Streptantibioticus cattleyicolor NRRL 8057 = DSM 46488: one gene and its partner. The protein of the gene in region 2 interacts with the protein of the main gene of each other region in a pairwise test. Links are inferred from orthologs where the notes say so. Each region holds a gene or a part of one and is shown on either strand. Other genes may lie near its edges.

Region 1 (13,862 bases), 1.8 Mb from region 2 along the record:
GCCGTGCACCACGGTGGGCTCGGGGGAGGCGGGCAGCGCGGCGCCGAGCGCGGCCTGGAGCGCGTCGATGCCGGGCAGGTCGCGGCTGCGGGAGGCGGCCAGTTGCTTGCCCCAGCGCCGCAACTGCCGCTCCAGGAAGCCCTCCGGGCGTCCGAAGCCGGCCAGCCCGGCCGCCTCCGGAGCCACCGCGTGCAGCTCCACCAGGGTGTCCACCAGCCCCAGCACCACCTCCCGGGTGCGCTCCGGGCCGAGGGCGGCGAGCTGGCCGGCGGTGCGGTAGGCGGTGCCGTCCACGAACTCCATGACGTAGAACGGCGCGCCGAGCACCTCCTCGTCCTGGCAGAGCAGCACCGGCTCGGGGACCGGGACGGCGGTCGGGTGGAGCGCGCTGATGACCGTGAACTCGCGGCCCATGTCGTGCGCGGTGGCCAGGACGTGGCCCAGCGGCGGGCGGCGGACCACCCAGCGCGCGGTGCCGTCGGTCACCGCGTACGTGAGGTTGGACCGGCCGCCCTCGATCAGCCGGGCGGTCAGCTCCCCGGCGACCAGTCCGGGGCGCTCGGCGTCCAGGTGGGCGCGGAGCCGGACCAGGTCGAGCCCCGGCGGGTCGCCGCCGTCCGGTACGGGCTGCCCGGCCGCGCCCGGGGCCGGCTTCACGGTGTCCTCCATGCGCTGCTCCTCAGAGCTCGGATCGCGTTCACCAGGCCATCATGCCGACCAGTCGGTATGCCGTCCAGAGGGCGCCGCCGCCGGGAACATTCCTGGAACGTGTTCTCAGTCGCGGCGGTATCCGCTACCTTCGTCACGGCCGCTCACCAAGATCGGCACAATACTGGAGGAATGGGAGCGTGATGAACCGTTTCGACGGGCGCAAGGCGCTGGTCACCGGGGCGGGCTCGGGCATCGGGCAGGCCACCGTGGCACGGCTGCTCGACGAGGGCGCCGTCGTCGTCGGCGCCGACATCGACGAGGACGGCCTCAAGGCGACCGCGGCCCGCGCCGCCGACGCCGGCCACGCCGCCCGCCTGACCACCGCCGTCCTCGACGTCTCCGACGAACGCTCCGTCCAGGAGGTCGTCGGCGCGGCGATACCCGGCCTCGGCGGGCTGGACGTCCTGGTGAACGCGGCCGGGATCCTGCGCGGCTCGCACACCCACGAGACGTCGCTGGAGCTGTGGAACACGATCATCGGCACCAACCTCACCGGCACCTTCCTGGTCACCCGGGCCGCGCTGCCCGCCCTGCTGGAGACCGGACGCGGCGTGGTGGTCAACTTCAGCTCCACCTCGGCCTCCTTCGCCCACCCCTACATGGCCGCCTACTCCGCCAGCAAGGGCGGCATCCAGTCCTTCACCCACGCCCTCGCCCTGGAGTACAGCAAGCAGGGCCTGCGGGCCGCCTGCGTCGCGCCGGGCTCCATCCGGTCGGCCATGACCGCCGACCCCAAACTCCCCGCCGACGCCGACTGGTCCCTGCTGGCCAAACTCGCCCCGGCGATCGGCGACGGCTTCGCCCCGCCGCAGACCGTGGCCGGCGTGGTCGCCATGCTCGCCTCCGACGACGGCGCCTTCATCACCGGCACCGAGATCCGCATCGACGGCGGCACGCACATGTGACCGTCCACCACCGACCCGAGAGGCGGGATCCCGTGCGGGCACCGCGGGGTGTGACCATCGCCGAGGTACGGCTGACGCCGGTGCTCGTCGCCGACGCGCCGCTCCTCAACGTCCAGGGGGTCCACCAGCCGTACACACCACGGCTGGTGGTGGAGGTGGTGACCGAGGACGGGGTGAGCGGCCTGGGGGAGACGTACGGGGACCGCGGGTATCTGGCGGCGGCGCGACCGCTGGCCCGGACGCTGCGCGGGCGGCCGGTCACCGAGGTGAACGGGCTCGCCGGGCTCGCCGAGCGGGTGTGCGGCGGGGCGGCGGACGGGGCGGGCGGCGGCGGACTGCGCGGCGTGCGCACGGCCGGCAAGCTGCGCCTGTCGGTGGTCTCCGCCTTCGAGGTGGCCCTGCTCGACGCGCTGGGCCGCACGGTGGGGCTGCCGGTGCACGCGCTGCTCGGCGGCAAGGTCCGCGACACCGTCGACTACAGCGCCTACCTGTTCCACCGGTGGGCCGGGCACCCCGGCGGCGGCCCGGTGGACGACTGGGGTGCCGCCCTCGACCCGGCCGGGATCGTCGCCCAGGCCCGCCGGTTCGTCCGCGACCACGGCTTCACCTCGTTCAAGCTCAAGGGCGGCGTCCTCCCGCCCGACCGGGAGGTCGCCGCGGTCCGCGCGCTCGCCGAGGCGTTCCCCGGCAGCCCGCTGCGGCTGGACCCCAACGGCGCCTGGTCGGTGGAGACGTCGCTGCGGGTGGCCCGGGAGCTGGCCGGGGTCCTGGAGTACCTGGAGGACCCGACGGACACCACGGAACGGATGGCGCGGGTGGCCGCGGCCACCGAGGTGCCGCTGGCCACCAACATGTGCGTCACCACGTTCGCCGAGATCCCCGAGGCGTTCGCCCGCCGGGCGGTGGCGATCGTCCTGTGCGACCACCACTACTGGGGCGGCCTGCGCAACACCCAGCACCTGGCCGCGATCTGCCGCACCCACGGCGTCGGGGTGTCCATGCACTCCAACACCCACCTGGGCATCAGCCTGGCCGCGACGACCCACGTCGCCGCGACCCTGCCCGGCCTGGACCACTCCTGCGACACGCACTACCCGTGGCTCACCGAGGACGTCGTCACCGAACGCCACGTCTTCACCGGCGGAGCGCTCACCGTCGGCGACGCCCCCGGGCTCGGCGTCGACCTCGACCGCGCCGCTCTCGCCGCCCTGCACCGGCGGTGGCTCGCCGACGACGGCACCCTGCGCGACCGGGACGACGCCGCCGCGATGCGGGCCGCGGACCCCGGCTGGGCCGTACCGGACCTGCCGCGCTGGTGACCGCGGCGGGCGGCACCCACCGCGGTCACCGTCCGCCTCACAGCACCAGCGACAGCCCCATGATGAACACCAGGCCCACCACCGAGATCACCGTCTCCATCACCGACCAGGACTTCAGGGTCTGCGGGACCGACATCCCGAAGTACTCCTGGACCAGCCAGAACCCGGCGTCGTTGACGTGCGAGAAGAAGAGCGAGCCGGTGCCCACCGCCAGCACCAGCAGCGCGCTGTGCGTGGTGCTCATGTCGGCCGCCAGCGGGGCCACCAGTCCGGCCGCCGAGATGGTGGCCACCGTCGCCGAACCGGTGGCCACCCGGATCAGCACCGCGATCAGCCACGCCAGCAGCAGCGGCGAGATGTGCCACCCGTGCGACCAGCCCAGGATCATCCGGCCTACCCCTGCGTCCACCAGCACCTGCTTGAAGCCGCCGCCCGCGCCCACGATCAGCACGATCCCGGCGATCGGCCCCAGCGCCGCCTCCACCGTCGAGGAGATCCGCTCCTTGCCGAAGCCGGCCGGCCGGCCCAGCGTGAACATCGCGACGACCACCGCCGCCAGCAGCGCCACCACCGGCGTGCCGATCACGTCGAAGACCCGGTAGACGGTGCTGTGTTCATCCTTGACCAGGACGTCCACCAGCGCCTTGGCGAGCATCATCACCACCGGCAGCAGCACCGTGGCGACGGTGGCCGCGAACCCCGGACGCCGCTGGAGGTCGTCGGAGGCACGCGCCGGGGTCATCCGGTCCGGCGGGGTCACCTTGACCCACCGGTCCGCGATCCGCCCGTAGAGCGGACCGGCGATGATCACCGTCGGGATCGCCACCAGCACCCCCAGCGCGAGCGTGGTCCCCAGGTTGGCGTGGATCGCGGCCACCGCCGCCAGCGGCCCCGGGTGCGGCGGGACGAGGCCGTGCATCACCGACAGCCCGGCCAGCGCCGGCACTCCGATCCGCATCAGCGACTGGTTGCCGCGCCGGGCCGCCAGCAGCACCACCGGGATCAGCAGCACGATGCCGACCTCGAAGAAGAGCGGCAGCCCGATGAGCGCCGCGATCAGCGTCATCGCCCACGGCAGTCGGCGCTCCCCGGCGCGGGCCAGGATGGTGTCCACGATCTGGTCGGCGCCCCCGGAGTCGGCGAGCAGCTTGCCCAGGATCGCGCCGAGCGCGATGAGCACGCCCACCCCGGCCACCGTGGAGCCCAGCCCGGTGGTGAAGCTGGTGATGGTGGCCGCCAGCGGGGCACCCGCGACGACGCCGAGCACCCCGGAGCCGATCGTCAGCGCCAGGAAGGCGTGCATCTTCCAGCGGGTGATCAGCAGCACGATGACGGCGATCCCGACCAGCGCGGCGATGCCCAGCTGGAGATCACCGGCGTGGGTGATCGGTGGTGGTGCCGGGGCGGCGGCCAGCAGCTCGACGCTGAGTGCGGGCATGTCACAACTCCGTGGGTGAGGGGGGTGGGTGAGGACGCACCGGGACGGGTGCGGTCACGTCCGCTCCGGCGGCCGGGCCGGCGCCGGTGCCGGGGCCGCCGGGCGGACGAGGCGGACGGGTGGACGGGTGGTGGCGGGCCGGGGTCAGCGCGGCAGGGCGGCCAGCGCCCGGTCGGTGGTCTCCCGCGGGCCGCCGTCGATCGGGATGACGGCCCCGGCCTCGTCCGGCTCCAGCGGCTCCAGCGCGTCCAACTGCGAACGCAGCAGCTCCGGCGGCATGAAGTGCTCCATCCGCGCCTGGAGGCGGGCCGCTATCAGCTCGGCCGAGCCGTCGAGGTGGAGGAAGAACAGCCCGGGCGCGGCCTCGCGCAGCCGGTCCCGGTAGCGCCGCTTCAGCGCCGAGCAGGTGACCACGCCGCCGTCACCGTTGTGCCGGGCGATCCACTCCGCGATGGAGTTGAGCCACGGCGCCCGGTCGGCGTCGTCCAGCGGGTGACCGGCCGACATCTTGGCGATGTTGGCCGGCGGGTGGAAGTCGTCCGCCTCGGCGTACGGCACGCCGAGCCGCTCCGCCAGCAGCCCGCCCACCGTGGACTTCCCCGAACCGGAGACCCCCATCACCACGACCACCGGGGCGGTGGAGCGCGGCCGGGGGCCGGAGGCGGCCGGGGAACCGGATTCGGGCTGCGGATCTTCCGCGGTCATGGCGTTGGTACCTCCTCGTCCGAACGACGCACTCAATAAACGTCATAGGTACTACTTATTCAAGAGCTTGTGACATAAAAGTCATACGACATGCCCTGCGCATAGGCTGTCGTCCATGCCCGTGCCCGAAGACCCAGCTGCCCCCTCCGGCGGCCTCCACGCCCGTGTGCTGGCGGAACTCGGCCCCGCCATCGCCTCCGGCGAGTACCCTCCGGGCGCCATCCTGCGGATCGACGAGTTGGAGCGCCACTACGGCGTCTCGCGCACCGTCGTCCGCGAGGCGGTCCGGGTGCTGGAGGCGATGCACCTGGTGGAGAGCCGCCGCCGGGTCGGGGTACGGGTGCGGCGCACCGAGGAGTGGAACGTCTTCGACCCGGCCGTCATCCGCTGGCGGCTGGCCGGCGCCGACCGGCCGCGGCAGCTGCGTTCGCTGACCATGCTGCGCACCGCCGTCGAGCCGGTGGCCGCCGGGCTCGCCGCCGGTGCCGCCGCGCCCGAGCAGTGCGCCCGGCTCACCGTGCTCGCCGCCGAGATGGCCGCCGCCGCCCGCGCCGCCGACCTCGCCGAATACCTCGTGCACGACGTGGCGTTCCACCGCCTGATGCTCGCCGCGTCGGGGAACGAGATGTTCGCCCGCCTCGGTGACGTGGTCGCCGAGGTGCTCACCGGCCGCACCGAGCACCACGTGATGTTCAGCGCCCCCGACCCCGAGGCGGTCACCCTGCACGTCCGGGTGGCCGAGGCCGTACGGGCCCGGGACGCCGGCGGGGCCGAGCGGCTGATGCGCGAGATCTGCGTGGGCGCCCTGCGCGAGCTGGACGTCCTGGCCCCCTGACGCAACCGGCGCCACCGCCGTGACCTGGGCGATCGGCGGAGTACGCGGGGGTGCGGGCGGCTCGCTGTTGCGAGTAAAGTGCAATTACGAACAACTGCCCGTACGACCCAGGGGGAGCCCGCCCGTGGCTGTGACCGAAGCACCGAGCACGCCGGCCGCCGACCGGAAACGCCGCTCCCTGACGCGCGCCGAGTGGGGACGCCTCGGCGGCATGGGCGCCTTCATCGCACTGCTGCACGTGGTCGGCTTCGGCATCCTCGGGCTGCTGGTCGTCCCCGGGCACTACCGCCTGTCCGGCGGGGCGTTCGGCTTCGGCACCGGGCTGACCGCCTACACCCTCGGGATGCGGCACGCCTTCGACGCCGACCACATCGCGGCCATCGACAACACCACCCGCAAGCTGATGAGCGACGGCAAGCGACCGCTGTCGGTCGGCTTCTGGTTCTCCCTGGGCCACTCCTCGGTGGTCTTCGGCCTCACCTTCCTGCTGGCCCTCGGGGTCAAGGCGGTCGGCACCGGGCTGTCCGACGACAACTCCCGGCTCCACCAGGTCGGCGGCCTCATCGGCACCCTGGTCTCCGGCTGCTTCCTCGTCCTGATCGCCGCCATCAACCTCGTCATCCTCGGCAACCTGCTCAAGGTCTTCCGCGACATGCGGCGCGGCGAGTACGACGAGGCCGCCCTGGAGGAGCAGCTCAACAGCCGCGGCCTGCTCAACCGCGTCCTCGGCCGGGCCACCCGCGCCATCCGCAAGCCCTGGCAGATGTACCCGCTCGGCATCCTGTTCGGCCTCGGCTTCGACACCGTCACCGAGATCAGCCTGCTGGTGCTGGCCGCCGGATCGGTCGCCTCCGGCCTGCCCTGGTACGCCATCCTGTGCCTGCCGGTGCTCTTCGCCGCGGGCATGTCGCTGCTGGACACCATCGACGGCTCGTTCATGAACTTCGCCTACGGCTGGGCGTTCTCCAAGCCGGTGCGCAAGGTCTACTACAACCTCACCATCACCGGGCTGTCGATCGCGGTGGCCCTGATCATCGGCGGCATCGAACTCCTCGGCATCCTCGCCGACAAGCTCTCGCTCACCGGCGGATTCTGGGACGCGGTCTCCGGCGTCGACCTCAACACCGTCGGCTTCTGGATCGTCGGACTCTTCGCCGTCACCTGGATCGTGGCGCTCGCGGTGTGGAAGTTCGCCCGCATCGAGGAGAAGTGGGACCACGGGCTGCGCGCCGCGGAGGAGTCCGCCGGCTGACCGTCACCGGGGCCGGCGTGGCGTCACACGTTCGCGTCGGCCTCAGCGCAGCTCCCGCAGCCGCCGGTACGCCTCCAGCCCGTCCGGCACCCACGGCCACTCGTCCAGCCTGCCCGCCAGCTCCTCCTCGGTGAGGAAGGCGTGCCAGGCGACCTCCTCCACCTGCGGACGCACCGGCAGCGCGCACTCCACCTCGTACACCCGCGACCACCAGGAGTGCTCCGAGGACTCGTACAGGAACGACAGCACCGGGACGGGCCGCGGGAGCCCGGTGACGCCCAGTTCCTCCTCGGCCTCGCGCAGCGCCGCCTCGTCGTACCCCTCGCCGGCGCCGACCACCCCGCCGACGAACATGTCGTAACGCGAGGGGAAGACCAGTTTCTCCGCGGTGCGCCGGTGCACGAAGATCCGGCCCTCGGGGTCCCGGGCCAGCACGAACACCGAGCGGTGGCGCAGCCGTCGGGCGTACGCCTCACCGCGCGGCGCCTGGCCGATGACGCGGTCGTGTTCGTCCACGATGTCCAGCAGCTCGTCCGCCGAGCGTCCTTGGGCAGCCATGGCGCCATCCAAGCAGACCCGCGCCGACCGCCCCGCACCACCATGGCGTCCGGCCGCCGCGTACCGTGCCAGGGCACCGTGCCCGTACCGCAGGAAGGCCGAGGAAACCCCCGTGGAACTGCGCCAGTTCGCGTACTTCACCGCCGTCGCCGAAGAACTCCACTTCGGCCGGGCCGCCGAGCGGCTGCACATCGGCCAGCCCGCGGTCAGCCAGGTGATACGGCGGCTGGAACGGGAGCTGGGCGTCGACCTCTTCGACCGTTCACCGCGTCATGTGCGCCTCACCCCGGCCGGCGAACGGCTGCTCCCCGAGGCCCGCGCCGTACTGGCCGCCGCCGAACGGGCCCGCGCCGTCGTCACCCGCCAGGCCGCCGGGCCGGGCCGTACGCTGCGCGTCGGCACCAGCACGGGCATGGGCGGCCACCTCGACGCCGTGCTGGACGCGCTCTCCCGGCACGCCCCGGACACCGGGGTGGAGCTGGTCCATCCGCCCACCCGAGACCGGCTCGAACAGGTCGCCACCGGCCGCCTCGACGCCGCCTTCGTCCGCGGTGAGCAGGACGAGGACCCGCGGCTGCGCGTGGTGCCGGTCTGGCAGGAGCCGCTGGTGGCCGTGGTGCCGGCCGGGCACCCGGTGGCCGGCCGCGCGCGGGTGTCCCTCGCCGAACTGGCCGCGCTGCCGCTGCGGTTGACGCCGCGCCGCAACAACCCGCCGCTGGTCGACCTGGTGCTCACCGCCTGCCGGGAGGCCGGGTTCGAGCCGATCCCCGGCCCGCCGGCCAGCACGCTGGAGGACACCCTCGCCGCGATCGGCGCCGGCACCCCGATGTGGACGGTGGTCTACGCCGCCCACGCCGCCCGGCTGCGGGTCTCCCGGGTGGCCTTCGTACCGTTCGGCCCGCCCGGGCTCACCATCACCACGGCGCTCGCGGTGCACCGCGCCGATCCGGCCCCGGGGACCCGGGAGCTGCTGGCCGCGTGCGCCGACGTCCGCGCCGGGGGTGCCCTGGCCGCCCTCGGCGATCACCTCGGCTGATCGCTGCGAGAGCCGGATGCGCCTTGGCCGTCCGGGCCGGCCGCGATGGACTTGGGTCATGCCGGTGAGCGGCCCGGAACCGCCGGGAGCCGCCGGGGAGTTGGGAGGACACCATGCCGAACGTCACCATCCAGCAGGGTCCGCGCACCGTCGAGCTCAAGCGCGACCTGGTCCGCCGGATCACCGACGCCTTCGTGGACGCGTACCAGATCCCGGCCGAGACCGTCTACGTGTGGTTCCAGGAGACCCCGGCCGAGAGCTGGGGCGTGGCCGGCAAGCTCGTCGCCGACCGGTGAACGGCGACGGCGGGGTGCCCGGCGGGGCACCCCGCCGCGGCGGGCCGAGACGGGCTCAGCAGCTGAAGTCGATCACCTGGAACGTCGAGTAGTGGTCGGCGGTGTAGTAGTCCGTGCCGTCGTCGGCGGTGACGATCCGGCGGGCGCCGCGCGTGCTCACGCCGGGGGTCTTCACCGTGTAGGCGTGGTAGTAGCCGGTCGGCTCGCTGGGGAGCACGTCCTCGTTGTTGTAGAAGACCTCGCCGTCCTTGGCGTACGGGAACGGTCCGCCCTGGGCGATCAGGTCGAGGGTGTCGTCCGCCTGGCTGGGCAGCGCCGACTGGCAGACGCTGCCGACGGAGGCGGGGTGGACGGTCACCGCCGGGCGCAGGGCGGCGGAGGAGGCTGTCGTGGGGGTGGCTGCCTGAGCCGTGGCGGCCAGCACGGTGGCGGGGCCGAGGGCGATCGCCCCGGCGAGGAGCACCGCCGGACCACGGGAGCGCCACGCGCGTAGATTCAGTCGCATGTCCGTCAGTGTGAAGGCGGCGCACCGGATGGCAGAAGGGCTTGCGACGAGGCTTCACTTGACGTTTACCTGACAAGCGCACGGGTTGGCGGATGTGTGAAGTCCCGGTGTATGCGGGCGAGTCGGGGCGTTCGCGGCGAGGATGTAGGGGGCGCCCGGGCCGTCCGCCGGGCGGGGGACGCGGGGCGGACGGCTCGGCGCGGGCGTCACGGCCGGCAGTCGATCCCGCTCAGCCGCAGCGGCTGCCGCCGGTCCAGCCCCACGTACGCGGTGAAGGAACGGCGCGCGCCACCCGACCACCGCGTGGTCACCGTCGCCCAGCCCTGCCCCGCCGACGCCGCGGTGGTGACCTCGCCGACACCGATGCCGCGCGGCGTGTTCTGCGCGCACAGCAGCAGGTCGTACCCGGTCGTCCCGGCGGCCCGGCGCCGCAGCTCCGGGGTCACCTGATGGATCCGCCGGTACGCGCTGGGGCCGTGCTGCCCGTAGAAGCCGGTAAGGAACCGGTGGACCTCGGCGGCGGTGTACTGCGGCGAGCCCTGCCCGGCCCGGGGCGCGGCGGTGGCGGCCGGCGCGGCGCACGCGAGCGCCCCGGCCGCGGCGACCGCGGCGCAGGTGCGGAGAACGGTACGGAACACGGTTGCTCCTGACGTCGGTACCGATGCCGTGAAGGCGTGTCACCGGTTGTCACGTCGCGCGCGGCGCCCCGGTTGCGGCAGGGTGGCGGCGGAAGGCGTACGACAGGGGCGCGCGGTGGCGGACGACCGCCTCGCGGCGGGACGAGGGGAGACGGCCGATGGCGGCGGAACGACTCGTGGTGATCGGGGCGGACGCGACAGGGATGTCGGCCGCCTCCCAGGCACGCCGCCGCAGAGGGCCGGACGACCTGGAGATCGTGGTCTTCGAACGCGGCCGGCACACCTCCTACTCCGCCTGCGGCATCCCCTACTGGATCAGCGGCCAGGTCTCCGGCGCCGACGCCCTCGTCGCCCGTACCGCGCAGGAACACCGGTCCCGTGGCATCGACCTGCGGCTGGGCACCGAGGTCACGGAGATCGACGTGGCCGGCCGCCGGGTACGCACCCGGGACGCGGACGGCGGCGGCGAGGCGTGGCACCGCTTCGACCAGCTCGTCATCGCCACCGGCGCGGTGCCGGTGCGCCCGCCGGTCTCCGGCATCGACGCGCCCGGCGTGTACGGGGTGCAGACCCTGGGCGACGGCGAGGCGGTGCTGCGCGGCCTGGAACGGGACGGGGTGCGCCGCGCGGTGGTGGTCGGCGGCGGCTACATCGGCGTCGAGATGGCCGAGGCGATGCTCCGCCGGGGGCTGTCGGTGACCCTCCTCGACCGGGGCGAGCAGCCGATGTCCACCCTCGACCCGGACATGGGGCTGCTGGTGCGCAAGGCCATGGAGGGCATGGGCATCGAGGTGGTCACCGGCGCCGAGGCCCGCGCCGTGCTCACCGGTCCCGACGGACGCGTCCGCGCGGTGGCCACCGACACCGGCGAACGCCCCGCCGACCTCGTCGTCCTGGGCCTCGGCGTCCGTCCCGACACCGAACTCGCCCGCGCCGCCGGACTTCCGCTGGGCGACGCGGGGGGCCTGCTCACCGACCGTGCCCAACGCGTCCGCGGCCACGAGGGGATCTGGGCCGGCGGCGACTGCGTCGAGGTGCTCAACCTCGTCTCCGGCGCTCTCCAGCACATCGCCCTCGGCACCCACGCCAACAAGCACGGCCTGGTCATCGGGGCCAACATCGGCGGCGACTACGCCACGTTCCCCGGGGTGGTGGGCACCGCGGTCAGCAAGGTCTGCGACGTGGAGATCGCCCGCTCCGGGCTGAAGGAGTCGCAGGCCCGGGCGGCCGGACTGCGGTACGTCACCGCGGTCGTGGAATCCACCAGCCGGGCCGGCTACTACCCGGGCGCGGCGCCGATGACCGTCAAGATGCTCGCCGAACGCGGCAGCGGCAGGCTGCTCGGCGTCCAGATCGTGGGCCGCGAGGGCGCGGCCAAGCGGGTCGACGTCGCCGCGGTGGCGCTGACGGCGGGCATGACGGTCGAGCAGATGACGGCGCTGGACCTGGGGTACGCCCCGCCGTTCTCGCCGGTGTGGGACCCGGTGCTGGTGGCGGCGCGGAAGGCGGCGGGGGCGGTGCGGTAGCGGGCGGGGCGTGCCGTGAGGGGGGCGTGGCTTGCGTGGACGAGGCCGAGGCCCGCGTGAACGGGCCGTGGGTCAGGGGGTCGTGGGCGGGGCCTGGGCGTCCAGTTCCTCGATGGTCGAGCGCAGCCACCGCAGTTCGGTCTGCGAGGTGGCGCGGGCGATGACGAGCACCCCGCGCCGGAACGGGTCGTCGAACTCCTCCGCGTTCTGCGGCCGGCCGCCCTCGTAGAAGTAACTGCTGGGCTGCTCCAGGAAGGCCAGCCGGCGGCGGAGCACGGCCGCCTGCGCGGCGGCGTCGTCGAGGTGGCGCAGGAAGGCCAGGACGACGAACCAGCGGTTCTCGTCGGTGATGTCCTGCTCGACGGGTTCGGCGAGCCGGTGCCGTAGTTCGGCGCGTCCGGCCGGAGTCAGCGTCAGCATGTGCCGGGGCGCCGCGGCGGCGCCCGGCTGCGTCTCCCGCCGGAGCAGCCCCGCCTTCTCCAGCCGCTTGATCGCCGGATACAGCGTGCCCTCCGAGATCGGACGGACGTGCCCGGTCAGCGCCGTGATACGGCGCCGCAGGTCGTACCCGTGGAGTGAGGCGTCGTAGAGGAATCCGAGAATCGCGAGCTCCAGCACGCCGGTCATTGTGTCGCATCGCTTTGATGCATCGCTACGTTGGTACATCGATGACGAGGTATATTCGAGGGGTCTTCGAGGCGTGGGTTTCCCGCCGGACGCGCGGATCGCTCGGCGCGGACGCCGGCCTGCCCGCGTTCACGTCCGTGAGCCGCGTACCGGGAACCGGCGCCGGTGGAAGGGGAGGAACCGTGTACGACACGCCGTTCACCGAGCAGGGCGACCGGATCCGCTGGACCGAGGCGCCGGGGGAGGGGCCCGCCCGGGTCTACGTCCACGGACTCGGGGCCGCGTCCGCCCCCTACTTCGCGCACATCGCCGCCCACCCGGCACTCTCCGGCCGCCGGTCGTCTTCGTCGACCTGCCCGGCTTCGGGATCAGCGACCGGCCCCGGGACTTCGGCTACACCCTGGAGGAACACGCCGACGCGCTGGCCGCCGCACTGGTCACGGCCGGCGCCGGGAACGCCGAACTGGTGGCCCACAGCATGGGCGGCGCGGTGGCCATCGTGCTCGCGGCACGCCACCCCGCACTGGTGGGCCGGCTCGTCCTGGCCGAGGCCAACCTCGACCGGCTCGTCGGCACCCCGCCGCGCCCCGGCAGCTCCGGCATCGCGCGGTGGAGCGAGGAGGAGTTCGTCCGCGGCCCCGGACTCGACGCGGTGCTGACCGGCGTCGGGCCGCGGTGGCGGGCCACGATGCGCCTCGCCGACCCGGTGGCGCTGCACCGTTCCGCGGTCCACCTGGTCCGTGCCACCGACCCCACCATGCGCCGGCTCCTGCTCGACCTGGAGATCCCGCGACGCTACCTCCAAGGCGCCCTGAGCGGACCGCTCACCGGCGCCACCGGACTCCGCGCGGCCGGCGTGGTGGTGGAGACCGTTCCGGAGGCCGGACACTGCATGATGTTCGACAACCCCGAGGCGTTCGTGCACGCCATCGCTGACGCGGCGGAGGACGGCGCCGCGCGGTCCGTTCAGTCCGCGCGGTCCGTTCAGTCCGCGGTCCGCACCGCGAGCGCCAGGTAACGGTCGTCTCCGTCGTCGAAGACGCTCAATTCCCACCCCGAACCGGTCAGCAGTGGACGGAGATTGGGCTCGTCCCGCACGTCGTCCGGCGTGAGCGTGTAACCGCGCCGCGCGGCGAGCGCGGCCCGGCCCAGCGGATGGAACAGGGCCAGCCGCGCCCCCGGCCGGGCCACGCGCGCGAACTCCCGCAACCCGGCCGCCGGATCCGGCAGGTGATGGACCAGCCCGGCGGCGAAGACGGCGTCCACCGAACGCGCCCGCAACGGCAGCCGCCCCGCCTCCGCCTCCACCAGCAACGCCGCCCGGTCCCGCCCCGCCCTGGCCGCCACCCGCAACATCTCCGGGGTCAGATCCGCCCCGATCACCCGCCCCGAGGCTCCGACCGCCGCCCGCAACGCCGGCAGCGCCCGCCCCGTGCCGCACCCCGCGTCGAGCGCCGACTCCCCGGCCCGCAGCCCGAGTTCGGCCACGGCCGCCTCGTACGCCGGGGTGT
Region 2 (14,163 bases):
GCCCGGCGGGTCCCCGGCCGCGGTCAGACCACCGCGCGACCGCCCGGCACCGGCCGGACCCGCTGCTGCGGCGGCGGCTCACGGCGCCGGGGCGGGAAGACCTCGGCGGGGGTGGGCACCTTGCGGTCGCGTTCCGGGGCGGACGGGCGCGCCGGTCCGGCGGGCCGGCCCGGCTCGGACGGCTGGGCCGGGGCGGAGGGCTCCTCGCGGGCGGGCCGGGCCGGGCGCCCCGGACGCGGCGCGGCGCCGGGGGACGGACGGCGCTCCGGGCCCGGCTCGTCCTCACCGCGCTCCCCCGCCACCGGCGCCAGGGCCGAGCCACCCCGGCCGCGCCCGCGTCCGCCGGGCAGCGCCAGCAGCCGTACCCGGGGACCGGGGGTACGGCCGGCGAACCGGTCCCTGACCGCCCGTTCGGCCAGCTCCTCGCAGCGGCGCCGGACGCCCTCCCGCCGGCAGGACTCGGCAGGGGTGCACGGCAGCCGGCACAGCCGGCGGACCGCGGCGAGGTCGTCGGGCGCGGGCGGATAGCCGTGGTCGAGCGCGGCGGCGAGCCGGTCCAGGTAGTCGGCGGCGGTGCCGGGCAGGGCGTCGCGGTAGCGGGCGAGGTCGGCCAGGAGGAAGGCGCGCAGCCGGTCGCCCTCGCGCACCGCCTCGTCCACCGCCGCCGTCAGCCGCGCGTACTCGTGCGCATCGGCGGCGGGCACGTCGTCGGGCGCGGTACGCAGGGCCACGGCGAGCGCGCGGCGGAGCACTCGCAGCTCCTCCGCGCTGAACGCCATGCCGCCTCGGGGTCCGTGTGGCGTGGGCATGCGCCGACTTTACGTACTAAACGGACAAACGTGGCGGATTGCGCCGCTGCGGTGTGTCTGCCGGCCTCCCCGGCCGGGGAGGCCGACGGCGCCGGGTCAGGAGACCGAGACGTTCCGCTCGTACACCAGGCGCAGCCCGATCAGGGTCAGCCACGGCTCGTGGTAGTCGATGATGGACGCCTCGCCGAGGACCAGCGGGGCCAGCCCGCCGGTGGCGATCACCGTGACGTCGTCCGGGTCGTCCGCCAGCTCCCGGGCCATCCGCTCGCCGATGCCGTCCACCTGGCCGGCGAAGCCGTACAGGATGCCGGACTGCATCGCCTCCACCGTGCTCTTGCCGATCACGCTGCGCGGCCGGGCCAGCTCGATCTTGCGCAGCTGGGCGCCACGCACCCCGAGGGCGTCCACCGAGATCTCGATGCCGGGGGCGATGGCGCCGCCCACGTACTCGCCGCGCGCGGAGACCGCGTCGAAGGTGGTCGCGGTGCCGAAGTCGACCACGATGCACGGGCCCCGGTACAGATGGGCGGCGGCCAGCGCGTTGATGATGCGGTCGGCGCCGACCTCCTTGGGGTTGTCCATCAGGATCGGCACCCCGGTCTTGATCCCCGGCTCCACCAGCACCGAGGGCACGTCGCCGTAGTAGCGCCGGGTCACCTCGCGCAGCTCGTGGAGGACGGAGGGGACGGTGGAGCAGATCGAGATCCCGTCGATCCCGTCCCCCAGCTCGTCGCCGAGCAGCGGATGCATCCCCATCAGGCCCTGGAGCAGCACCGCCAGCTCGTCCGCGGTGCGCCGCGCGTCGGTGGAGATCCGCCAGTGCTCGACGATCTCCTCGCCGTCGAAGAGCCCGAGGACGGTGTGGGTGTTGCCGACGTCGATGGTGAGGAGCACGGCTCAGCCCGCCCGCAGGTCGAGGCCGATGTCCAGGACCCGGGCGGAGTGGGTCAGGGCGCCCACCGCCAGGTAGTCGATGCCGGTCTCGGCGTACGCCCGGGCGTTGTCCAGCGTCAGCCGGCCGGAGGACTCCAGCATCGCGCGCCCGGCCACCAGCGCCACCGCCTCGGCGGTCTCGGCCGGGGTGAAGTTGTCCAGCAGGATCAGGTCGGCCCCCGCGTCCAGCACCTCCCGCACCTGGTGCAGGGTGTCCACCTCGACCTCGATCGCCAGGTCCGGGAACTCCTCGCGGACCTTGCGGAACGCCTCGGCCACCCCGCCGGCCGCCACCACGTGGTTGTCCTTGACCAGCGCCGCGTCCGACAGCGACATGCGGTGGTTGACCCCGCCGCCGCAGCGCACCGCGTACTTCTGGAGCGCCCGCAGGCCCGGGGTGGTCTTGCGGGTGTCGCGCACCCGCGCCCCGGTGCCGGCCAGCGCGTCCGCCCAGGCCCGGGTGGCGGTGGCGATGCCGGACAGGTGGCACAGCAGGTTGAGCGCGCTGCGTTCGGCGGTGAGCAGGTCGCGGGTACGGGTGCGGACGCTCAGCAGCACCTGGCCGGCCTCGACCCGGTCGCCGTCGGCGACGTGCCGCTCCACCTCGAACTCCTCGGTGCACACCACGGAGAGCACGGCCTCGGCGATGTGCAGCCCGGCCACCACGCCGGCCTCGCGGGCGGTGAAGTCGCCCACCGAGACGGCCTCTTCGGGGATGGTGGCCACCGTGGTGACGTCCACCCCGTGGTCCAGGTCCTCCTCGATCGCCAGGTGGGCGATGTCCTCGACCTGGACCGGGTCGAGCCCGGCCTCGACGATCAGCTGGGCCAGGTCGGGGTCGAGGCCGCACTCCAGCGGGTCCAGGTCGTACGCGTCGTCCCCGCCGCAGCCGCAGGAGTCACCGCAGCGCGCAGCGCTTCCGTCAAGGGTGGTGGGCGACGGGTGGGCGCAGCCACCGCCCGCGGTGACCGGGCTCTGGCCGGGACGGCCGATCTGGAGCAGGGGGAGGTCGGGGTTGCTCATCAGCGGTGCTCCCTGGAAGGGGTGGTTACGGGTGGGAAGTCGGCGGCCGGGGTGGGCGTGACGGTCAGCGTCCGCTCCGGGCCGAGACGGACGACCAGGTGGCGCCGCCAGGTGTCGTCGTCGCGCTCGGGGAAGTCCTCCCGCCAGTGGCAGCCGCGGGTCTCCTCGCGGCGGCTCGCGGCGGCCACCAGTACCCGGGCGACCAGGCAGAGGTTGGTCGCCTCCCAGGTCTCCACGCACGGCTCGGCGGTCTTGCCGTCCCGGGCCAGCTCCTCGGCGGCCCGGTCGTGCAGCCCGGCCAGGGCGGCGGCGGCCCGGTCGAGGCTGGCCGCGCTGCGCAGCACACCCGCGCCCTCGGTCATGATCCGCTGGATCTCGTACCGGGCGGCGTGCGGCAGCAGCGCGTCCCGGGCCGGGGCGGGGGCCACCGCGGGGCCGGGGCGGACGGTGCGCGAGGTGATGTCCGCGGCGATCCGCTCGGCGAACACCAGCCCTTCCAGCAGGGAGTTGGAGGCCAGCCGGTTGGCGCCGTGCACCCCGGTGCAGGCCACCTCGCCGCAGGCGTACAGGCCCGGGACGGTGGTGCGGCCGTGGCGGTCGGTGCGGACGCCGCCGGAGGCGTAGTGGGCCGCCGGGGCCACTGGGATCGGCTCGGTCACCGGGTCGATGCCGTGCGCGCGGCAGGCGGCCAGGATGGTGGGGAAGCGCTCGGCCCACATCCGGGCGCCGAACATCCGGCCGTCCAGGTACATGTGGTCGGTGCCGGTCTCCTGCATCCGGCGCGTGATGCCCTTGGCCACGATGTCGCGCGGGGCCAGTTCGGCCAGTTCGTGGCGGCCCACCATGAAGCGCGTGCCGTCGGCGTCCACCAGGTGGGCGCCCTCGCCCCGGACCGCCTCGGAGACCAGCGGCTGCTGCCCCTCGGCGTCCGGGCCGAGCCACAGCACGGTCGGGTGGAACTGGACGAACTCCAGGTCGGAGACCTCGGCCCCGGCGCGCAGCGCGAGCGCCACCCCGTCCCCGGTGGAGACCGGCGGGTTGGTGGTGGCCGAGAAGATCTGGCCCATGCCGCCGGTGGCCAGCACCACGGCCGGGGCGCGCACCGCGCCGACGCCGTCGCGCCGCCCCTCCCCCATCACGTGCAGGGTGACCCCGGCCGCGTGTCCGTCGGCGTCGGTGAGCAGGTCGAGGACGAGGGCGTTCTCCACGGTCTCGATGTCGCTCGCGCGGACCGCGGCGACCAGGGCGCGGGAGATCTCGGCGCCGGTGGCGTCCCCGCCGGCGTGCGCGATACGGCGGCGATGGTGGCCGCCCTCGCGGGTGAGGAGGATCTCGCCGGCCGCGGAGGTGTCGAAGCGGGCGCCGGTGCCGATCAGCCGCCGTACGGCGTCCGGGCCCTCGGTGACCAGCAGGCGTACCGCGTCCTCGTCGCACAGGCCGGCGCCGGCCACCAGGGTGTCGTCCAGGTGCTGGCCGGGGGTGTCGCCGTCGCCCAGGGCCGCCGCTATGCCGCCCTGCGCCCAGCGGGTGGAGCCGTCGTCGAGGCGGGCCTTGGTCACCACGGTGACCTTGGCCCCGGCGGCGGCGCACCGCAGCGCGGCGGTGAGGCCGGCCACACCGGAGCCGACGACGACCACGTCGGCGTCGATGGCCCAGCCGGGCGCGGGGGCGTTGAGTCGTATGCCGGTCATCGAGCCGCTCCGAGCTCCGCCTGGCGTGGTCGGTGCGCGACGTCCGGCGGGAATTCCAGGGGGATGTTGTCGATCAGTCGGGTGGTGCCCACCGTGGCGGCGACCGCGAGGACGGCGGGGCCGGTGTGGTCGTCGGGTGCCTCGGTGAAGTCGGCGGGGTCGATCAGCGCCAGGTAGTCCAGGCCGACGCCGTCGGCGCCGAAGAGCACGTCCGCCGCCGCCGCGCGGACCGCGGCCGGCCCGTGCGGCACGGCGTCGCGGCCGGCGAACAGGGCGCGGGAGAGGACGAGGGCCCGGGTGCGCTCGGCGGCGGTGAGGTAGCGGTTGCGGCTGGAGAGCGCGAGGCCGTCGGGTTCGCGGACGGTGGGGACGGCGGCTATCTCCACGCCGAAGTTCAGGTCGGCCGCCATGCGCCGGATCAGGGCGAGCTGCTGGGCGTCCTTCTGGCCGAAGAAGGCCACGTCGGGCCGGGTCAGGTGGAGCAGCTTGGCGACCACGGTGAGCATGCCGTCGAAGTGGCCGGGGCGGGAGGCGCCCTCGTACCGCTCGCCCATCGGTCCGGCGGTGATCCGTACCCGCGGCTCGCCGCCGGGGTAGACCTCGGCGACGGAGGGCGCGAAGACCACGTCGGCGCCGGCCGCGCGGGCCACCTCCAGGTCGGCGTCGAGGGTACGGGGGTAACGGTCGAGGTCCTCGCCGGGGCCGAACTGGAGCGGGTTGACGAAGACGGTGACCACGACGCGGCCGTCGGGGACGCGTTCGCGGGCGGTACGGATGAGCGTGGCGTGGCCCTCGTGGAGGGCGCCCATGGTCATCACGACGGCGACGCGGGGGCGGCCGGCGGGGTTCGGGGACGGGACCGCGGCGGCCAGTTCCCGCGCGGTGCGCACCAGTTGGGTCATGCCGTACCTCCGTCGGCCGGGCCGCCGTCGGCCAGGACGCCGAGCAGCGCCTCGGCGGCTTCCGCCTTGAGTGTTCCGTTGGCCAGCGCCCGGTCGGCGGTGGCCCGTGCCATGGCCAGGTAGGAGGCCACGGTCTGCGGCGCGTGCCGGCGCAGCTCGGTGATGTGCGCGGCCACGGTACCGGCGTCGCCGCGGGCGACCGGACCGGTCAGCGCGTCGTCGCCGGAACGCAGCGCGTTGTCCAGGGCGGCGCCGAGCAGCGGGCCGAGCATCCGGCCGGGGTTCTGCACGCCGGCCGCGGTCAGCAGGTCGCGGGCCTGGGCGACGAGGGTGACCAGGTGGTTGGAGCCGATCGCCAGCGCCGCGTGGTACAGCGGGCGGACCTCCTCGGGGATCCACTCCGGCTCGCCGCCCATCTCGACCACCAGCGCCTCGGCGGCCAGCCGCAGCTCCTCGGGGGCGGTCACCCCGAACGGGCAGCCGGCCAGCCGCTGTACGTCCACGGCGGTGCCGGTGAACGTCATCGCCGGGTGGATCGCCAGCGGCAGCCCGCCCGCCCGGCGCGCCGGATCGAGCACGGCCACCCCGTGGCGTCCCGAGGTGTGCACCACGAGCTGCCCGGGGCGTACCGCGCCGGTCTCGGCCAGACCGCGCACCAGGTCCGGCAACGCGTCGTCGGGCACGGTCAGCAGCACCAGGTCCGACATGGCCAGCACCCGCGCCGGGTCGACCAGCGGCACCTCGGGCAGCAACGCGGCGGCCCGGCGCCGGGAGGCGTCCGAGACGCCGGACGCGGCCACCGGCCGGTGGCCGGCCAACTGCAACGCCGCGGCCAGCGCCGGCCCGACCCGCCCGGCGCCGACGACGCCGACAGCGAGCCGCGCCGGCCGTGACCCGGCGGACGTGGTGGGGCGGGGGGTGTTCACCGGCGGTGCCTTCCGTTCCAGTCCTCGCGGGGTACCGGACGTCACTGGCCCCCCATGCTACGTGAGCCCGTCCGCCCCCTGTCGGGCGGCGGACGGGCGGTACGCCGGAGTTGCCCGGTGCCGCCGGGCGGGCGGTTGGGCTCACCCCCGCGCGCCCCGGGCGGAGTACGGGCGCGCTGCCCCCGGACCGCCGGGCGGGCGGGTGCCGCCACGGATGCCCAGTCGGGGGCAGCCGCCCTAGATGATTGAGTCCAAGGGGTGTCGTCGCTATCAGAGGCGGTTCAGGTCAGTGCATGAGTGCGGGCGCGGATTCGGTACCGCCGTCGCCGGTGGCTTCTGCCTGGGTGGGGGGCTTGGCGTTGACCAGGACGGCGGCCAGGAGGGCTGCGAGGAGGAGGACGGCGACGGACCACCAGAAGCCGGTGGTGTAGCCGTGGACCAGGCCGTCCAGCTGTACGGCTTGGGTGGTAGTGCGTCCGGCGAGGTAGCCGGCGGTGGCGGAGGCGGCGAGGGTGTTGAGCAGGGCGATGCCGACGGCGCCGCCGATCTGCTGGGCGGTGTTGACCAGGGCGGAGGCCGCTCCGGCGTCCTCGGGGCGGACGCCGTGCGTGGCCATGGAGACGGCGGGCATGAGGGCGGCGCCGCTGCCGAGGCCGAAGAGGAGGACGCCGGGCAGGACGATGGCCAGGTAGTTGGTGTGCGGGGTGATGAGGGTGAGCAGGGCCATGCCCGCGGCCGCGGTAATCAGGCCGGAGAGCATCACGGTGCGGGGCCGGAAGCGGATCGAGGCGCGGGCAGCGAGTTGGACGGCGCCGATGATCATGCCGAGGCCCATGGGGACGAAGGCGAGGCCGGTCTTGAGGGCGGAGTAGCCCAGGACGGTCTGGAAGTAGTAGGTCAGGAAGAGGAAGTCGGCGAAGAGGGCGACCACGGTGAGCCCGGCGACGAGGAAGGCTCCGGCGCGGTTGCGTTCGGTGACGATACGCAGGGGGAGCAGCGGGTCCTTGGTCTTGGTCTGGACGAGGACGAAGGCGGCGAGCAGGACGACGGCGGCGATGCCGGGCACGACGGTGAGGGGGGCGGACCAGCCGGCGTGCTCGGCGTTGGCGAAGGCGTAGACCAGCAGGGCCAGGCCCGCGGTGGACAGAACGACGCCGGGGATGTCGAGGCGGGTGCGCGGGCCGGCGGCCTTGATCTCGGGGATGACGCGGGCACCGCCGATGAAGGCGACGGCGGCGATGGGCACGTTGACGAGCAGAGTCCAGCGCCAGGTGGCGTACTCGGTGAGCAGGCCGCCCATGACGACGCCGAGGACGCCGCCCGCGCCGGCGATGGCGCCGTAGATGCCGAACGCCTTGGCGCGCTCCTTCGGTTCGGTGAACATCGAGGCCAGCAGGGAGAGGGCGGCGGGGACCAGGAGCGCGGCGAAAGCGCCCTGTCCGGCGCGGGCGATGAAGAGGGCCGGGCCTCCGGTGGCGGCGCCGCCAATGGCCGAGACCACGGCGAAGCCGGCCAGACCGGTGAGGAAGGTGCGCTTGCGGCCCCACTGGTCGGCGATCTTGCCGCCGAGCAGGAGTAGGCCCCCGAAGGCGAGCGCGTAGGCGGTGATCACCCACTGCCGGTTGGCGTCGCTGATGCCCAGGTCGGCCTGGGCGGTAGGCAGGGCGATGTTGACGATCGTGCCGTCCAGGGCCGTCATGAGCTGGGCGATGACGATGAACGTCAGCGCCTGCCAGCGGCGGGGGTAGAGGTGGGTCTCGGGCGTGGACATGGCAGTGGGGTTCCTCTGAGTCGGCTTCGGTGCGTGGCGGGGCGCGTGGGGGTGGCGGACGGTCGCGCCGTCCTCGCCCCTCTCTGTGGTCACGGGTATTGCTCACGTTTTCCGTGACTCCAACGCTAAGCGCACGTCACGGAAAAACGCAAGCTGTACCATGAGGGCATGAAGGAGACCGAGCGCGTCGATGTCGCCCTGCCCCCCGCCCCAGGCGCCGACCGTCACCTGTCCCTGGACTTCGCGGACAGTGTGGCGACCCTGCCTGGCGACCAGGGGTACGACCTGCTGGCCGTCCCCGACTCCGCCGTGCGCTGGCTCGCCGACCACGACCTGGCGCAGCCCGACGTGGAGATGCACGCCGTGTGCGCGCAGCGCATGCGAACGCTGCGTGAACACGTACGCGCCCTGTTCGCAGCCCACGTCGAAGGCATCGTCCCGCCGGACCGGTCCGTACGCGCCTTGAACGAGGCGCTGACCCGCGTGCCCGCCGTGCCCACTCTCGCCTGGGATGCGGCACAGGGTGCGCACCGCGTCCAGCCGCACCCCACCTCCCAGGCCGTGGACCACGCCTTCGCGCTCCTGGCGGCCGACGCGGCAGACCTGCTCACCGGGCCGGACGCTGATCGCCTCGCGGCCTGCGGCGCCCCGTCCTGCGACCGCTTCCTGGTGCGCACCCACGGCCGCCGGCATTGGTGCTCCACTCGGTGCGGCGACCGCGTCCGGGCCGCCCGAGCCCGCCGGAGCAGCACGACGGAACACGTTAAATAGTCGAATATTCGGTTACTCTGTGTGGCGTGGATCAACATGGCGGACGGGTCAGGACATGCCCTCAGTGGTCGTACGCGATCAGCGACCGCTTTACCGGCTGATCGGTCTTGTCGTTGTGCCAGACCACCGCGGTCAGTGCCAGGATGCGCGACAAGATCCGCACCACTACCCCGGCGGGGCTCTTGCCGCCGTGTCGTTCCAGGTCCAACTGGCCCTTGAAGGTCTGGTTGATCGACTCGATCACCTGGCGCAACGGCTTGAACAGGTGCGCCCCGGACCGCTCGGCCTCGCCCCTGCGGGCCGGGCGCAGCAGCACCAGGTGACGCTCCGCGAGGTCGAGCTCGAACTCGCGGCCGTAGTAGTTCTTGTCGCCGATGATCGTCTGGCCGGGATGGCTCGCCGCGACGTCGGGCGCGGTGTCGAGCATGTCGCGCAGCGTCTCACGCTCGTCGGCCTTCGCGCCCGTAAGCGCGAAGAGCACCGGTAGCCCGGAAAGGGTGCACACCAGGTGCAGCCGCAGGCCCCAGAAGTAGCGCGAGTGCGACGCGCAGTAGCCGTACTGGGCCCAGCCGGCCAGGTCCGAGCGCTTCGCGGTCTCCCGTGAGCAGCCGCAGCCGACGGGGGTGGAGTCGACCACCCACACGTCGTCGCTCCACAGCGTCGTGTCCGTGGCCAGGATGCGGATCATGCCTGTGAGCAGGGCGGACGCGGCGCGCAGCCGCTTGTTGTAGCTGGACTGCTGGGGCACATAGGGGAACAGGCGGGTGAAGTCCCGGCGGACCCGGCGCAGCCAGCGCCGCTCGGAGGTGTAGCCCAGCAGCGCCGACAGCACCGCGAGCGTGAGCAGCTCGGCGTCGCTGAGCGTAGGCGCGATGCCGACCTTGGGCCGGACCGGGGCCAGCCACGGGGAAGCCTTCAACTCGTCGTCGATGCGGGCGTAGAGTGCCGTTGCGAGGGTGTCCAGGTTGTTCGTCACAGACTGACCATGGACGCCCTCGCTCCATGTCCGCAGGCGAACCCTTGGACTCATTCATCTAGGGGGCCCGGGGCCGGGCGTGTCGGGCGCGCCCGAGCGGGCGAGGGCAGCGCCCCGGCGCGATGGGGCACTCACGGGGGCCGTGAACGGGCGCGGCGTGGAGGAGTCGCCGTACGCGGTGCGGGGCTACGGCCCAGGGCACGCCTTGGACCCGGGTCGGACGGAGCGACGCGTGGGGGCCGCCACGGGCTCCCGGACGCAGGCAGCCGCGCGGGAACGGTTCGGGCACGCCGAAAGCGCGCGAGCGGGCCTGGTCGGCGCGGCCCATCGCACCCCGACACGGGCGAGGACCGCCAGCCCCCGGCACCCGGGAACCCGCGGCAACCTCCAAACACCGCAGCCCCCAAGCCCGGGCAACCAGGCCCGGACCGGCGCACCCGAAACACGCGAACAGGCACGGCCGGCACGGCCCACCACACCCCGACACGGGCGGCGATCGCCGGCCCCCGGCACCCGGGAACCCGCAGAAACCTCCGCACGCCGCAGCCCCAAGCCCGGGCAACCAGGCCCGGACCGGCGCACCCGAAACACGCGAACGGGCACGGCCGGCACGGCCCACCGCACCCCGGCACGGGCGGGGACCACCGGCCCCCGGCACCCCGGCACCCGCCCCCGCCCCCGCGCCCGGGAACCCGCGACCCCCGCGCTCGGACGGGCCCCTACGGCGGCCGGCGGGAAACCCGGAGGCCGATCGGGGGAAGGGTGGGGCATGATCGGCGGCATGGAGACCACGGGCGGGGCGGAGCGGCGGAGGCGGGCGTGGCGGGGGGCCGCGCGGGTGTTGGGGCCGGTGCCGGAGACGATCGGGGAGCGGCTGGCGCGGCTGGCGGAGGGGGCCGGGGAGGCGGCGGGGCGGATCACCGACTTCTACGGGGACGGGGTGGTCGCCGAGGTCGAGGAGAAGGTGGCGGAGTTGCTGGGCACCGAGGCCGCCGCGTTCTTCCCGACCGGGACGATGGCGCAGCAGGCCGCGCTGCGCTGCTGGGCCGGGCGGACCGGCAACGAGGTGGTCGCCCACCACCCGCTGGCCCACCCCGAGGTGCACGAGGACGACGCTCTGCGGGCGCTCACCCGGCTGCGTACCGTGCGTCCGACGACCGAGCCGCGGTTGCCCTCCGCCGAGGAGGTGCGGGCGGTGCCGGAGCCGTTCGGCACGCTCATGGTCGAACTGCCGCTGCGGGACGCGGGGTTCGCGCTGCCGTCCTGGGAGGAGTTGACGGCGACGGTGGAGGCGGCACGGGAACGGGACGCCGTGGTGCACTTCGACGGCGCGCGGCTGTGGGAGTGCGCCCCGCACTTCGGGCGGACGCTGCCGGAGGTCGCCGGGCTCGCCGACAGCGTCTACGTGTCGTTCTACAAGTCGCTGCGCGGGATGTCCGGCGCCGCGCTGGCCGGCCCGGCGGCGTTCGTCGAGGAGGCGGTGGTGTGGCGGCACCGTTACGGCGGCCAGGTCTTCCAGCAGTGGCCCGCCGCGCTGGACGCGCTCGCCGGGCTCCGGGACGAACTGCCCAGGCTGCCCGGGTACGTGGCGCACGCCAAGGTGGTGGCGCGGGCGCTCGACACGGCGCTGGCCGAAGCGGGCGAGCCGTGGTTCCGGGTGCACCCGTACCCCCCGCACACCCACCAGTTCCAGGTGTGGCTGCCGTACCCGGCGGAGCTGCTCACCGAGGCCGCGGTGCGCCAGGCCGAGCGGACCGGCACCGCACTGTTCCGTACCTGGTCCGCCCCGGGGGCGGCGCCCGGGGTCGCCATGTCCGAGGTGACGGTCTCCGGGCCCGGTCACCTGGGGTGGACGCCGGAGGTGGTACGCGAGGCGGTCGGGGACTTCCTGGCGCTGGTGCGCGACCTCGCCGGGTGAGGAGGGGGAGGAGGGTGAGGGCGGCCGGCCCGGTCAGCCCACCGCGCCGCCGCCCGCGCGCACCAGCCCGGTCTCGTACGCCAGCACCACCGCCTGCACCCGGTCGCGCAGCTCCAGCTTGGTGAGGATGCGGCCGACGTGGGTCTTGACGGTGGCCTCGGAGAGCACCAGCCGCCGGGCGATCTCGCCGTTGGACAGGCCCTGCGCCACCAGCAGCAGTACCTCGCGTTCGCGTTCGGTGAGCCGGCCCAGTTCGGCGGAGACCGGCTCGCCGGTGTGCGGCAGCAGCGGGGCGAAGCGGTCGAGCAGCCGCCGGGTGGTGGAGGGCGCCACCACCGCGTCCCCGCTGTGCACCGCCCGGATCGCGGCGAGCAGTTCGGCCGGCGGCACGTCCTTGAGCATGAAGCCGCTGGCCCCCGCCTTGAGCGCGGCGAAGGCGTACTCGTCCAGGTCGAAGGTGGTCAGGATGAGCACCTTGGGGTTGCCGGTGCCGGCGGCGTGCTCGGCGCCGCCGCAGATCCGCCGGGTGGCCTCGACGCCGTCCAGCTTGGGCATCCGGACGTCCATCAGCACCACGTCGACCTCGCTGCGGCGCAGCACGTCCAGCGCCTCGGCGCCGTCGCCCGCCTCGGCGACGACCTCCATGTCGGGCTGAGCCTGCAACACCATGCGGAAGCCGGTGCGCAGCAGCATCTGGTCGTCGACGAGCATCACGCGGATCGCCATGGGGTCAGGGCCTTTCGGTAGCGGCGGGGGACGGCGGGTCGGGACGTCCTAGCGGGCGGGCTTGAGCGGCAGGGCGGCGCTGATCCGGAAGCCGCCGCCGGGCCGGGGGCCGGTGCACAGGGTGCCACCGACCATGGCGATCCGCTCGCGCATCCCGATCAGCCCGTGCCCGAGCCCGTCGGCACCGCCGGATTCGTACAGCTCCTGGCGGGCGCCGCGGCCGTCGTCCTCGATCAGCATCCGCAGTTCGGCGTCGCCGTAGGTGAGGTGGACGGTGGCCTGGGCGCCGGGGCCGCCGTGCTTGCGGGTGTTGGTCAGCGCCTCCTGGACGATGCGGTACGCGGTCAGCTCCACCCCGCTGGAGAGCGGGCGCGGGGTGCCGGCCACCTCGAACTCCACCGGCAGCCCGGCGCCGCGGACCTGCTCGATGAGGTCGCCGAGCTGCTCGACACCGGGCTGCGGGACGTACTCGCCGCCGCTGTCGTCGGAGGCGCGCAGCAGCCCGAGGAGGCGCCGCATCTCGGCCAGCGCCAGCCGCCCGGTCTGCGAGATGGTGCCCAGCGCCTGCTTGGCCTGCTCCGGGGAGGCGTCGAGCACGTAGGCGGCGCCGTCGGCCTGGACGACCATCACCGAGACGTTGTGGGCGACCACGTCGTGCAGTTCGCGGGCGATCCGGGCGCGTTCGGCGGCCACCGCGGCCTTGGCCTGCGCCTCGCGTTCGCGTTGCAGCCGTTCGGCGCGCTCCTCCAGCTGCGCGTAGTACGCCCGGCGGGTGCGCAGGCTGTCGCCGATCACCCAGGCGAGGACGAACGGGACGGTGAGGAAGACGACGGAGGCGGCGCGGTAGCCGACGGCCTCGTAGGCGCTGGGCCACCGCAGCTCGGCCAGCGGCGCCGCGCACAGCGAGGCGACCAGCGCCAGCCGGCGGGCCCAACGCGCCCCGGTGGAGGCGACCGTGTAGACGATCACCAGCATGGCCAGGTCGGAGGCGTTCACCCCGCCGTCGACCACCAGCTGGCCGACGCCGGCCGCCACCGCCAGCAGCAGCATCCACTCCGGCCACCGCCTGCGCAGCCACACCACCACGCACAGCGCGATCCCCTCGGGGATGATCAGCGCGCGATGGGTGCGCGAACCGGGCAGCGCCACGATCGTCAGCGCCGACAGTCCGAGCAGGACCACGGCCCAGAAGCCGTCGACCATCGTCGGGTGCCTGCGGAGAAAATCGTAGAGACGCTGCACGTAACCCAGAGTAGGCAGGTGGGCCGGGTTCCGGGGTCAGCCGGTAGAGCGATCTCGTACACCGTGCGTACTGCTCAGGGTGGACATCGGCGCCCGGGTGCGGCGGATAGCGTGGGGCGGTGACGACGCGGTGGTGCGGGTGGCGGGAGGCCACCGGGCGGGCGCTGTACGGGCCGGGCGGGTTCTTCCACCGCCCCGAGGGCCCGGCCGGCCATTTCCGCACGTCGGTGCAGGTTTCCCCGCACTTCGCGGCGGCCGTCGCGGAGCTGCTGGTACGGGTCGACGCGGCGCTGGGCCGACCATCGCGGCCGGCCTTCGTGGACGTGGGCGCCGGGCGCGGGGAGCTGCTCACCGGCGTGCTGCGCGCGCTCCCCGCCGAGCTGGCCGCGCGGGTGGTGCCGTACGGCGTCGAGCTGGCCGCCCGCCCCGCCGGGCTCGACCCGAGAGTGCGCTGGACGGCCGAGGTGCCGCACGG

The links.
Region 1: the proteins of panC (region 2) and SCATT_RS04030 interact in binary tests that used the Escherichia coli proteins (3 or more experiments, as listed by UniProt). The link is inferred for Streptantibioticus cattleyicolor NRRL 8057 = DSM 46488 from one-to-one orthologs.

Annotation. Positions count from the first base shown.
Region 1 is NC_017586.1:966,804-980,665, reverse strand. Bases 5,966-8,663 are described here. They hold SCATT_RS04030 (NUDIX domain-containing protein), read right to left. Parts: upstream 7,724-8,663; coding sequence 7,208-7,723; downstream 5,966-7,207. Other genes in these bases: SCATT_RS04025 (LysR family transcriptional regulator), read left to right, coding at 7,836-8,663; nicT (Nickel transporter NicT), read left to right, coding at 6,038-7,165. Outside these bases: SCATT_RS04065 (phosphotransferase family protein), read right to left, coding at 1-669; SCATT_RS04060 (SDR family NAD(P)-dependent oxidoreductase), read left to right, coding at 852-1,616; SCATT_RS04055 (enolase C-terminal domain-like protein), read left to right, coding at 1,649-2,935; SCATT_RS04050 (GntT/GntP/DsdX family permease), read right to left, coding at 2,973-4,373; SCATT_RS04045 (gluconokinase), read right to left, coding at 4,518-5,078; SCATT_RS04040 (FadR/GntR family transcriptional regulator), read left to right, coding at 5,194-5,913; more of SCATT_RS04025, read left to right, coding at 8,664-8,759; 4-oxalocrotonate tautomerase DmpI, read left to right, coding at 8,873-9,055; SCATT_RS04015 (guanyl-specific ribonuclease), read right to left, coding at 9,111-9,560; SCATT_RS04010 (hypothetical protein), read right to left, coding at 9,767-10,198; SCATT_RS04005 (FAD-dependent oxidoreductase), read left to right, coding at 10,357-11,724; SCATT_RS04000 (PadR family transcriptional regulator), read right to left, coding at 11,797-12,342; SCATT_RS03990 (class I SAM-dependent methyltransferase), read right to left, coding at 13,336-13,862.
Region 2 is NC_017586.1:2,748,623-2,762,785, forward strand. The notes cover bases 3,406-6,404. They hold panC (pantoate--beta-alanine ligase), read right to left. Parts: upstream 5,359-6,404; coding sequence 4,453-5,358; downstream 3,406-4,452. Other genes in these bases: SCATT_RS12270 (L-aspartate oxidase), read right to left, coding at 3,406-4,456; SCATT_RS12280 (Rossmann-like and DUF2520 domain-containing protein), read right to left, coding at 5,355-6,284. Also shown: SCATT_RS12255 (hypothetical protein), read right to left, coding at 24-779; SCATT_RS12260 (type III pantothenate kinase), read right to left, coding at 906-1,703; nadC (carboxylating nicotinate-nucleotide diphosphorylase), read right to left, coding at 1,707-2,765; more of SCATT_RS12270, read right to left, coding at 2,765-3,405; SCATT_RS12285 (MFS transporter), read right to left, coding at 6,571-8,055; SCATT_RS12290 (CGNR zinc finger domain-containing protein), read left to right, coding at 8,224-8,826; SCATT_RS12295 (IS982 family transposase), read right to left, coding at 8,888-9,802; SCATT_RS12300 (threonine aldolase family protein), read left to right, coding at 10,584-11,720; SCATT_RS12305 (response regulator), read right to left, coding at 11,754-12,446; SCATT_RS12310 (sensor histidine kinase), read right to left, coding at 12,495-13,688; SCATT_RS12315 (SAM-dependent methyltransferase), read left to right, coding at 13,808-14,163. UniProt on the Escherichia coli protein: Catalyzes the condensation of pantoate with beta-alanine in an ATP-dependent reaction via a pantoyl-adenylate intermediate.